One region of the Dysgonomonas sp. HDW5A genome, then DNA from elsewhere that is predicted to be linked to it. Evidence: riboswitches for the same ligand, from Rfam matches in the RefSeq annotation. Region 1 holds a riboswitch; each other region holds the start of a gene.
What was found. Region 1 has a riboswitch for cobalamin ahead of G7050_RS11155 (cysteine-rich CWC family protein). Riboswitches for the same ligand answer to the same signal wherever they lie in the genome.
Positions count from the first base shown of each region.

Region 2: it holds a riboswitch for cobalamin, as region 1 does, so the genes downstream of both, G7050_RS03725 (acyl-CoA carboxylase subunit beta) here and G7050_RS11155 (cysteine-rich CWC family protein) in region 1, are expected to answer to the same signal.
Region 3: it holds a riboswitch for cobalamin, as region 1 does, so the genes downstream of both, G7050_RS09685 (cysteine-rich CWC family protein) here and G7050_RS11155 (cysteine-rich CWC family protein) in region 1, are expected to answer to the same signal.

Region 1 covers NZ_CP049857.1:2,677,016-2,681,297, forward strand. Annotated here, with positions in the region: gene G7050_RS11145 (NAD(P)H-dependent oxidoreductase) at 104-697, shown strand; gene G7050_RS11150 (hypothetical protein) at 805-1,785, opposite strand; gene G7050_RS11155 (cysteine-rich CWC family protein) at 2,074-2,295, opposite strand; cobalamin riboswitch at 2,627-2,829, opposite strand; gene G7050_RS11160 (acetate uptake transporter) at 3,133-3,729, shown strand; gene fabD (ACP S-malonyltransferase) at 3,829-4,282, opposite strand, start outside.
Region 2 covers NZ_CP049857.1:894,008-898,289, forward strand. Annotated here, with positions in the region: gene G7050_RS03720 (acetyl/propionyl/methylcrotonyl-CoA carboxylase subunit alpha) at 1-834, opposite strand, end outside; gene G7050_RS03725 (acyl-CoA carboxylase subunit beta) at 852-2,396, opposite strand; cobalamin riboswitch at 2,645-2,853, opposite strand; gene G7050_RS03730 (hypothetical protein) at 2,899-3,756, opposite strand; gene eno (phosphopyruvate hydratase) at 4,247-4,282, shown strand, end outside.
Region 3 covers NZ_CP049857.1:2,321,130-2,325,411, reverse strand. Annotated here, with positions in the region: gene G7050_RS09690 (hypothetical protein) at 1-1,335, shown strand, start outside; cobalamin riboswitch at 1,687-1,949, shown strand; gene G7050_RS09685 (cysteine-rich CWC family protein) at 2,021-2,224, shown strand; gene G7050_RS09680 (phosphoenolpyruvate carboxykinase) at 2,385-4,121, shown strand; gene ppc (phosphoenolpyruvate carboxylase) at 4,239-4,282, shown strand, end outside.

The DNA.
Region 1 (4,282 bases):
ATATTATAATTGTGATACAAATATATGAATTATATTATTTTGATTATTAATTAATCCTCTCTATTTTTGTATCGTAATTATAAAAAAGATCAATATTAAGGTTATGAAAAAAATATTTGTAATAAATGCAGGTCAAAAATTGGGCGAATCGGAAGGTCAACTGAATAAAACATTATCAGACTGGACTGCCGGTTATTTTAAAAATAGTGGAGAATATGAAATCAAATTTACCGATATAAATAGCGAGTATAATTTGAGCGAAGAGGTCGAAAAGTTTGTTTGGGCAGACGTAATTATTTATCATACACCTATCTGGTGGTTTCAGTTACCTTTTGGCTTTAAAGAATATATTGACCGTGTATTTTCCGAAGGTCATCAAAAAATCTATGTGTCTGATGGTAGACGTTCGGCGAACCCTACACGTAATTATGGAACAGGAGGGGCTTTGCATGGCAGAAAGTATATGTTGACTACAACGTGGAATGCTCCGGAAGAAGCTTTTACAATTGAAGACGAATTTTTCAGACAACACAGTGTGGATGATGGGGTCATGTTTGGATTTCATCAAATGAATCAGTTTATAGGATTATCTCGAATAGAGAGCTTTCATTTTTATGATGTGATGAAAAATCCACAGATAGACCATTCAAAAGAAATATATCTCAAACATTTGGAGAAAATAACACCTTCTCTTTAAACAAGAATTTATCTAACTAACCTTTGTTTGCTAAAGGATATCTTTTCGAATATCAATATGTAGATTGAAAAAAGGTCGGGACTAATTTTAGTCCCGACTTTCCTTACTTATGTATTTCCCATGCTAAGGGCTAGATCGCGTTGTTGATTGAAAAACCGGATACGTTCCATTTCTCCACTCTCCGAAATTAAGGTAGAATACCTTTTAAGAGAGTCTATCCATTCTTTTTGGATGTTACAAACAGTCAGGTTCTGAGAGTCTATAATGTTGATGGAAAATACCCTTAAGAAACTATTTTCACTACCCCCGTATTCGAAATGTATGTAGGAAGACTCTAAGTCGATATTCGATATATAGATGCTTACCTCTGTCCCTGTTCTCTGCGTGCCTTTTGCAGCTATAGATTCAAGTTCAGATATCATCTCCATTAATTCATTCTTGATAAGTTTGACATCTATATCTGATAATAAATTTAGTTTATAAAAATAATTGACATCGCCAATGAACGATTTAAACACATTCTGATCCATTATAAAAGTTGTGTGTGAAATGTGTCTGTGTTCGGCTACAAACCTTTTTTCAGTATCTGAAATTTTTAGAGGAACCACCATGTCCTTATAAGTTCCCATATGAGGGGTTGCCTGCATTTGATATATCCACCTGTATAAACGAAATTTGGCAATATGCCGATAAGGAAGATAAAACATATAAGGCAAACTGTTTATCGCCAGTCGTGCTTTGGAGTCCTCAGATTTATGCATTTTTTGAAATAGCCGAATACAATGTTCCAGTTTTTCACAGTAGTAGTCGAGAGGATTCTTTTGTTCGTTCAGGTTCAAGTCTAAATCTAAATCGTAGAATGCATGTTTCGAATTTTTTATATTTACAGTATTATCCAGTGAAATAGATAACTTCGAAGATATCAGGAATGCTTCCTCAAGAGTAAAAGGAACGTCTCCTCTCAGCCGGCGATAGACTGCTTCTTTACCCATCGAAAGTATGTCCATAAGGAGATTCGCTATATTGATATCGTCTGATACATTATTTCGGATAGCCGCAACGAGTTCATCGTTTAGTTGATTTTTCATAAAAATATTTCTATTGCTGAACAGAGAATTCTGTAGATCAGTATAAGGTTGATAAAAGTACAGAATTTCATTTAGCCTCTTTGTAGTGCAGGAGCCCCATTGTCCTAAAAAGGATTAAATGATGTTGTAGAGGGTATAGAAGTTTTAATTTTAGATTTCGTTTGTTAATAAATTCGAAGATTTATGCGGATTCTTCTTATATATACTCTTTTCTTGAAAAATAAAAGACACTCTTATACAAGAGTGCCTTTCGTTATTTCGGTAAAATGCAATGTTTCTTTCAAACAGTCAAACAGTCTTTTTTTTATTTAGAAATTTAGGATTTATTCCAATATTATAAAATGTGCTGTTTGCTACTTCAAGACATGTAGGACAAAGGCATCCATCATATGTATCTTTAACATAATCGCGTAAACCTATCGCTTTATTGGTTTTGGAGCAATTGCATAATTCAACTCTGTCTTCTCTGCATCTGAATGATGTCGAACAACGTGGACATATTTTTTCCATAATTGTAATTTTTTAGTTTGTTATTTAATTTAGGTCTCAGGCCTATTTATTATCTATTCCAGAATAATATCTGCTTATCAATATTTTACTTGTCAAAGCAATAAATAGTTCTGTGAACTTAAGATACTTTCTGTACTTCCTATTTATGAAGCTTTGCTTCTGTAAAATTTTTTCGCTTTTTCGGATTGTTGGGTAAGTATAAATACAGACTTGTAGATAACGGAATATACATAACAAACATCCCCGAATGTGAGATGATGTATATAAATACCAATTAAATAATCAAAACTGAATTTTACTTTGTGCTGAATTGTCTTTAATCCACGAAAGACAAAACTATTATTTTATCGGCAGGTCTTCTGACTTACTCTGTCTTTTAGAACATCCTTCCCGTTTTTCAACAGTGGTTTGAGATTTGTTCTTAGACCGGTGTAGAGTTTACAGCAGCGGGTCTGTTCAGGATTTACACCTGATTCCCTTTTCATCATTTATCCGAGACAACGGATCAATGACACCAATAATTAATAACAAAGTTGTGAATAAAAAATGAGAAAGTTGTTCAAAATGGAAAATTAGTTATTAACAATATTGAAAAATGTTTTCCAAAAAGAAAATTATGTGTCGTATATCGCTCTGTTGGATGTCTCCTTTATCTTTCAGTTTTATGAATAAAATTCAAACATAATCTTATGGAATCAACTTTTTTGAGAGAACGTAATCTGTAGAATAAGCAACATAGGTAAACGTGATAAGAGGGCGTGCTTTATAGATTCTATGATTGGAGTGTTGCTGTAACTTTATATTTGCTATTTTTGCGCCTTCAATTAAAAATTATAAATGGAAACAAAAAACGTGAAAATTGAAGTTGCCGATCCTACCACACTCGGATTGTTTGGTTTGGCGATTGTAACACTTGTAGCATCATCTCAAAAGATGGAATTGACTTCAGGTCTTTCTTTGGTATTACCTTGGGCTATATTTTTGGGTGGTATTGCACAATTAATAGCTTCTTTATTTGATTTTAAGCATAACAATTTATTTGGAGCGACAGCCTTTAGTGCCTACGGCTTATTCTGGATTGGTATGGCTATGAGCTGGTTGATCAAGCTTGGTTGTTTTGGGGATACATTGGCACAGGCGGTAGATGTAAAGCAATTGGGTTTTGTTTTTGTCGGGTATATGATATTGACAATTATCTTTACTATATCAGGACTTAAAATGTCGAAAGCGATGTTTGTTCTTTTACTTCTAATTGTAGTCTTATTCTTAGGGCTAGCATTAGACTCTTTTGGTTGTGGTCATGTATGGCATGCGGTAGCAGCTTATGCAGAGTTGGCTATATCGTTGCTTACATTCTATGTATTAGCAGCAAAATATTTGAATAGCTTTTTCGGTAAAAATATTGTGCCTGTAGGAAGTCCAATATTAAAATAAAAAGTTTATTTCAGTTGAAATAAAAAAAGGCATCTCTTTCGGGATGCCTTTTTTATTATTTAGTGTAAGCAGAGTAATAAATAATCTGCGATTTTGATCTTATTGTTTTCCGCTGGTAGCAATTTCTTTATTGATCTTTTTAACAAGACCTTGAAGAACTGATCCCGGTCCTAGTTCTACAAATTCAGTAGCACCGTCAGCAATCATATGTTCAGCCGATTGAGTCCATTTTACAGGAGCAGTCAATTGAGCAATCAGGTTTTTCTTGATTGTAGCAGGTTCTGTTTCAGCAACTGTTGTTACATTTTGATATACAGGGCAAATAGGAGCCGAAAATTCAGTTTCGTTAATTGCTTTCTCTAATTCTTCTTTAGCCGGATTCATCAATGGAGAGTGGAATGCACCACCAACACTAAGTTTTAGAGCACGTTTAGCACCAGCCTCTTTTAATAATTCGCAAGCTTTATCGATACCTGCATTTGTGCCCGATATTACAATTTGTCCGGGGCAGTTATAATTTGCAGGCACTACCACCTCGTCGGTAATAGAAGCA
Region 2 (4,282 bases), 1.8 Mb from region 1:
CAGACTGATATATCCTGCACCTTTCGCTAGAGAAACGGCAGCAGTAGCCATTTTTTCACGAAGTTCTTCGGATAGAGCAGGTGATGGAGCTTCCTCTAACAGTTTTTGATGTTTGCGTTGTACAGAACATTCACGTTCTCCGAGATGGATTACATTTCCGTGTGAGTCACCCACTATCTGAAATTCGATATGTTTGGGATTCTCCAAAAAACGCTCAATAAATACCGACGGATTATTAAATGCATTTTGGGCTTCAGATGAAGCTGAGAAATACATCTGCTTCATTTCCGATTTCTTATAAACCACACGCATACCACGTCCACCACCTCCGGCAGAAGCTTTTATGATAAGTGGAAAACCTATCTTTTCGGCAACATCCAATGCTTCTTCTAGTGTATCAACACTTCCATTGCTTCCACCCAACATAGGAACATTATTTTTTGCAGCTATTTCTTTGGCAATTACCTTATCACCCATATTTTGAATAATACGGGGCGAAGGCCCTATAAATACAATACCTTCTTCGGTACAACGAGTTGCAAACTGTGCATTTTCAGACAGATAACCATATCCCGGATGAATAGCATCGATATGATTTCTTTTGGCTAATAACACCAATGATTCTATATCCAGAAATTCGGGAATACCGCCATTATCTATATCGGGAAAATCGACAACTTTATCTACTGCCGACAAATAAAGAGCATTGGGCTCTTTAAGTGTACGAATACCCACCGCAGTAATCCCCATTATTTTGGCAGTCTTAGCTATGCGAATAGCTATCTCACCACGATTGGCTATTAATATTGATTTTATCTTATTCTTTTGTTTCATCTTGATTCTTATCCAAATTAAAGAGGCATATTGCCATGTTTGCGTTTTGGCTTATATTCGGTCTTTCTTTCGAGAGTCTTTAAAGATCTGATTATTTTATGGCGAGTCAGAGCCGGATCAATAACCTCATCTACAAATCCTTTTTCATCAGCAATATAAGGGTTGGTTACCTCTTCCCTGTATTTCTGAGTCAGTTCCTTTTTAAGCACCACCGGATTTTCCGATTCGCTCAACTCTTTTCTGTAAAGGATGGCAATTGCTCCATCGGGTCCCATTACTGCAATTTCGGCTGTAGGCCATGCAAAACTAAAATCGCCACCAATACCTTTGCTATTCATTACGATATATGCACCACCGTAAGCTTTACGCAAGATTACTGTAATCTTGGGAACTGTTGCATAAGTATATGCGTATAGTAATTTCGCTCCATGACGAATAATACCATCATGCTCCTGATCTGTTCCGGGTAAAAATCCGGGAACATCCTCCAGTGTTATAATAGGTATATTAAATGAATCACAAATATTGATAAAACGAGCCGCTTTTATGGACGAGTCAATATCCAATGTACCAGCCATTACTTTAGGCTGATTGGCTACAATACCTACCACCTGACCATCCAGACGGGCAAATGCTGTAAATATATTGGCTGCATGGTTTTCGGCAACTTCCAAAAATTCGCCTTTGTCGACAATCAGCTTTACAATATCTTTTACATCATAAGGTTTATCGGGATCATCGGGTACGATATTTCTCAAGCTCTCCTCTACCCTGCTGACAGGATCTTCCGATTGTATCAGTGGAGGATTCTCCATATTATTGGATGGCAGATAAGAAAGAAGTTTCTTTACTCCCAAGATCGTATTTTCATCGTCATTGTAAACAAAGTCAGCAACACCCGATTTAGTTCCGTGAACAGATGCACCTCCTAAATCTTCGGTAGATACTGTTTCGTTCAGAACTTCTTTTACCACATTAGGACCTGTTACAAACATATAGCTTGTGTCAGCCGTCATAAATATAAAATCGGTAAGAGCTGGAGAGTATACTGCACCTCCAGCAGCAGGTCCCATTATTACTGAAATCTGAGGGATTACCCCCGATGACATTACATTCCGTTTGAAAATATCAGCGTAACCATTCAAGCTGCTTACCCCCTCTTGAATACGGGCACCACCCGAATCAATAAGCCCGACAACAGGTGCTCCGGTTTTTAGAGCCATATCCTGTATTTTTACAATTTTAGCGGCATGCGAAATACCCAATGAGCCTCCCAATACACTAAAGTCTTGTGAATAGGCATAGACCAATCTTCCGTTTACAGATCCGTATCCGGTAACGACTCCATCACCTAAAGCTTCAACCGATTTACCAAACGAACCGCCTCCTACTGGAGGTGTATAAGCATCTGTTTCTTCGAATGTTCCTTCATCGAACAATAACAGAATACGTTCGCGGGCCGTTAACTTTCCTCGCTGATGTTGTCTTTTATAGTATGCTTCACCATACTGTTTATTTAATAGCTTTTCGCGAGCTACAAATTGTTCGTAAATTTTTCTCATTTTATTACTATAAAGATCCAAGACCTATTTAATATTTTTACCTACTAATATCTTTACTATTAAATCAATACTATATAATCTGCTTAACTTTACTCTGTTTTATCCAAAATTAGCGGTACAAGTTATAAAAAAGAAAAATTATAATTCTCTCCTACCCCATAAAATGACAATATGTAAAAATAATGACAGAATATTTACCAATCGTAAACATCTATAGTTAAGATTCTTTGCTTTGTTTCCCGAAAGCATCCGAATTCATTTATTTTGGCAGGTCTTCTGACTTACTTCATCCTGAACATCCTTCCCGTTTCATATTAAGAAACAGTGGTATAGAGTATTGTTCGAGAACTGTTGGCGAAGCTTACAGCAGCGGGTCTGTTCCCGATTTTCACAGGATTCCCTTTTCATTATTCTTTCAGCAATGTGACCGAATAACACCAAAACGATGCTACAAATATAAGTCATTTATTTTATCTATATCTCCTGCTAAGTTCTTTCTGCTTCAGCAGCCAACACTTTCATGCAAACCTACGACTTTGACTAATTGATCTTTGTCGGCAAATGACGAAAGATAAACCGTTGGTCTATAAAGATTATAATTATATGTCGTATTTAAGACCAAATCTGGAAAGCCATCATTATCAATATCACCTATAAATAATACCCTAAATATAGCATCTTCAAAGGTAGGGGTAGATGCTATCAATTGATTTATTTCTTTTCCGTCCTTATTCCCCTTGATATATAGTTTATAATTACTTACAATCATTTCATCTTTATTATACTCAGCAGGTTTTAAATCACCTGTTGAATATAGTGTATACGATGAGCCATTATATGTAAATGTCATTTTCTCATTCGGTTCAATAAAATCTTTGTCTAATGGTATTGTCTTTATCTCGTGAGATGACAAACGAGGCGAACTACTTATCAAGACCAAAGAAGTATCAATATGAGAAGTCTTAACTTCCCACCCTGTCCACTCTGATGAGTTGTGTTCGTTTTCATCCAAAACAACATCAAAAGCTTTTTGAATGGTAAGTGTAGTAGGTGCAATATAATATTTTCCTCTATCCCGAAAAATACCAAACCAGCCTTTATGTATCATTACGGGAGAAGTTTCATCTCCATGAAAAATACCTGTCGATAATACAAACAAAGGTAAATCCTTGCTTTTAGGATAAAGCTCTTCATCTATCCACTCCATATTATTAAAAAGGGAATCCGAACCTGCAATGCTGTCTTTTACTGCCAGAGCATCTCCTGCCATCTGAAAATCACTTTCATTCTTCGTTTTTGACGTCTCTTTACAAGCTATTAACGAGACACATGCCAATACCAGTACTATTATTTTTTTCATTATGTTACCAAAATTATTTTAAGCAATAATCCGAATCAGTTATTGAATTATTTTATCTATTTATATAAGGATCATTGAATAGCTAGACAAAGAAAAAAAGAACTCGTAAAAAAATTGTCACTTTTGTTACTTTTGTAACCTTTTCAACTATTAATCACTAATAAACAACGAATTAACAAATATCAAAAAGTAACATTCAGTAGTCAACTTTGTCACCTTTATTGTTTACTTTTTGTAGCTAATGACACTTTTTCGTAACACTTTTCAGTTACTGATTGGCATTAATAGTAAATATATAATGCAACGTTATTTAAGTATAACACTTAGTTGCACTTATGCTTACCAGAGTATAACAAAAGGTCTAAATCCTTAAAAAGCATTTTAGACTACAAAAGTATTTCAATAAACGAAAAAAAGAAGTATTTTTGTTACGCAAACGTGAAAAGTAAAATTTAGGACATATTATTTATTCAAACTAAAATAAACAAACATGAGAATCGAACGTATTTTCGGACGTGAAATCTTG
Region 3 (4,282 bases), 360 kb from region 1:
AAATACCTAAATCCAAATTCTCTTCTTGACCAAGCCAAAGCTAAAAACATGGAGAATCTGATAAAAGCAAAATACAGCCACGACTTTGAATCATTAACATGGCATGTGAACGGATCATTCTTTAATAACACCTTTAACTATTATGGCAATCCCTACATATTCAGTGCGGCGGATCAAGATCCTTCTCTTTATGAAGGTTTTATGAAGAACAATCAGAATATTAATGTTATTGAAGCTGAAACAGGAATAACATCCAAAGAACAAAACGATGCATTGTATTATTCTGCAAATGTAAAATACAATAACTTCTCTACTAAATATGGCCCCAATGTAAATTATGACGGTATTTCGGGAAGTATATTCGACGCCTTGGTTAACATTGCAGCTCCCCTGCAAACAGATCATAAAGCCGGTGTAGAAGGAGGTATATTTTTCCAAACATTTAGCAATACAGACTTTCTTCCTTTGTTAGATAAGGATCCGTTTCATAATCTGACTATTTTTAAAGCTAAGCCATATTATAGTATAGAAGGTGGAAATTTTCAATTGTCTTTAGGTGCTAACATAAATTGGGCATCTGACATTGAGAACAAATTTGTAGTTGCTCCGGCAATCAAAACATCTTGGAACTTCGATGAAAAAAGTTTATTGTATTTCAATGTAGATGGAGGCATAAATGACAATAATGTTGTAGAAATGAACCGTGTGAATCGATATATCAACCCCGCATCACGTGTATTTATTTCTCAAACATTATACGACGCACAAATTGGTGTAAGATCGGGAGTTATAAGTGGTTTTGAGTTTGACATCTTCGGCGGTTATAAATATACGAAAGACGAACACCTGTTTGTTCCAAACGAATCACCATCATGGGGTAACGTATCTGAAATGATGTATGCAAATTTAGGTGCCGGACATTTTGGCGGGGCATTAAAAACAAAATTGATCCCATATACCGATCTTTCTTTAAAAGCTCTGACTCACTTTTACAGTGTCAGCAAATATACTTTAACCGATACAGCCCCTGACAAAAAAGAAGCATGGGGACTGCCCAGCTTCACTCTTGATTTTAATGCTGATTTTTCATTTATCGAGAATCTCACGTTCTCAGTTAATTACATATTCGAAGGAGGACGTAAGACATATGTAAACAATGCTTCAACCAATATGAACAATATCAATGAGCTAAATATCAAAGGAAGCTATAACATATTAGACTGGCTATCATTCTATGTGAAAGCAAACAACGTTATGAGCCAAAAATATGAAAGATATTACGGCTATACCAATCAAGGAATTAATGCCCTTGGAGGAATAAGCTTAAAATTCTAAACTAAAGATTCTTATACAATAGAACAGCCCTTTTCTTATATTCGAGAGAGGGCTGTTTTATTATATATAGTTAAATAGCAAATCTGAGAAAAAAAAGAGATTTTGGTTATAGCCTGCTTGATGCTTTATGGCTTAATTTGCATTAAAATAGAATATATTAAACAGATATATAACAAACAATCAATTACTAACTCGAAATCTAAAGCTGTGCCCGGAAAACACATTCCATAATATCTCAATTTATATAGGACTCTCCTTCTCCTATAGGCACATTCTTGGAACAAAAGATCTTTCCTTCATTTAGGAAAGATTTTTTTGTTTCTTTAGCTAACATCAATCAGACATTTTATTATCTTTACAACTGTTTTTGGTGTTATTCTATCACAATGCTCGATGGAATAATGAAAAGGGAATCCGGTGAAAATCCGGAACAGACCCGCTGCTGTAAGCTTCATTAAGAGTTTCTAGACAATACTCAAACCACTGTCGCAAACAGTGAACAGAAAGCAGTAAACAACAAATTTGTTGATAACTGATAACTGCCAGCTGAAGGATGGGAAGGGTGTTTAGAAATGAAGTAAGTCAGAAGACCTGCCGAAAATAGTACAGGCAAACAACTTTCGGGAAATAAAGTTAATGCAACACATCATTCAAATAAACCATTTGACCTTTAAAAATATAAAGAATGGATAAAACATGTCCTAGTTGCTCTTCTACATTCACCTGTCGAGTGGATCAGATAGAATTGTGTAACTGCACAAAATTAAATCTGGAGAAAGGAGTCAGAGAATACATCAAGACCACATACGGAAATTGTCTTTGCTTTGATTGCCTGAAGAAAATAAACGACAAATTTTCACTTTTATCCGTAAGTAAAACAATTGAATAAGGATGCTAAATTTGAAAACAGAAATTAGTCATTTATCAATTCTTTTAATACAAGTAAAATGATTAAATTTGGAAATAGATTTTGTATAAGATGAAATATACCCTCAGTGTTATCAAAAAAGATTCTAATAACTAAAATTATAAACAAAACCGAATAAACAATGCTAAACGAATTTACAATCAGTCGAGGAAAAGCGATGATTAATTTCTCGCTGAAATATTGTGACAACCGTCAGAAACTTTTGAATAGTTATGGTTTTAAAAAAGTAATCGACTCATTTATTCAGGTATTGAAGAAAGATAACGTCATTATATATGACTATTATATTAAATACTTCAATAATAAAGATGATGAATTTGCTCAATCACTTGTTCAAGTATTCAAGTTTCTAACAGTTTGTGACGAAAACGAGATAGTAAAAGTAGACAATAGATATTCGGTTTGCTTCGCAGATAAAGATCTTTTCATTGAACTTATCGAACTATTATATTCATACTGGAGACGTTTAGACCGCATCTCTATTGTACGCAACTCGAGCCTTGGCGAAGGTTTGCAAGATGTTAGGTTTACTCAGGCAAATTCTCAATTCAACGACCTTATCCTTGCAACCTATCGCCGCATCGAAGAAACGGTTATGGGATTCCAACACAGAGTATATCGTCAACTGATTGCAGGGGCTAATGCCGGTCTTATCCTGAATGACGAAGTATCATGGAATTGTCCTATTGAATATAAAGGACTATCGGCAGTGCCATTTATTAGTACTGTGATATTTCAACCACCATTGATTACTTATACTAAGCGAAATACACGTGACGGAATTTTTCAGGAACACTCTTCGAATCCCGTTGCAAATATATCTTTGAATGACGATGAATGGTTTGTATTCCCTGCCTGGGTTGGCAATATGCTTACATTTGTTTATTTCCACAAAGACTTTATCGATCACGGTTTAGGCTTGTCTAATCTTTTCGAATTAGCAACACCAAGCAGTTATATCGGTAAGAAACCCGATATGATCTATGTATTTGGTTATGCCGACGGTCATGAAGAAAAACGTACTTTCTACTACAAAGACAAACAGAATGACATCCTTATCGGATATGCAAACTATTGCGATGATATCGACTACTTCGGTTATATGAAAAAAATGCTCCTTACACTTCACAATGTGAAGCAAATGGAGAATGGTCGTTTACCAATACACGGTGCGATGGTAAACATTGCATTGAAGAACGGAAAAGAATCAAATATCATCATCATGGGTGATAGTGGTGCCGGAAAATCTGAAAGCCTAGAGGCATTCCGCAACCTGAATGAAAAATATATCAGACACATGCGTATCATTTTCGATGACATGGGTTATTTGAATATCGAAGCCGATGGCTCGGTAAAAGGATATGGTACTGAGATCGGAGCATTTGTCCGTGTGGATGACCTTGATCCTTCATACGCTTATCAACAATTAGACCGTGGAATATATACAAATCCGGATAAAGTAAATGCCCGTGTAACTATTCCGGTTTCAACTTATGAAGTTATTTCGAAAGGATACAAAGTAGATTATATGCTTTATGCCAATAATTATACTGAGACCGATCAGAAAATTAAATTTTTCGATAATCTGGATAAAGCTATCGAGGTTTTTGAAGACGGAGCAAGAAAAGCGAAAGGAACTACAACTGAGGTTGGTTTAGTAAAATCTTATTTTGCAAACCCATTCGGACCTGTTCAGGAAAGAGAAGTTGCGGAGAAATTAGTTCGCCAATACTTCACAAAGATGAATGAGAACCAAGTTAAGATCGGTGAAATACATACATCTCTTGCTATTGACGGTCAAACTAAAGAAGGTCCACGTTTAGCTGCAGAAGAATTATTCAGTCTGATAAATGAATAAAGGTCACATACCTTTTCATTACTTCTGTTAGAATAAAACAATATCTCCTTTATAATTGAGTTTATACCTTTTATAAAGGAGATATATTGAATATAAACTAATATAAAAACAAAAACTATGAGTCAATCAAATTCTTTGATGAACGACAACATAGCAATGCT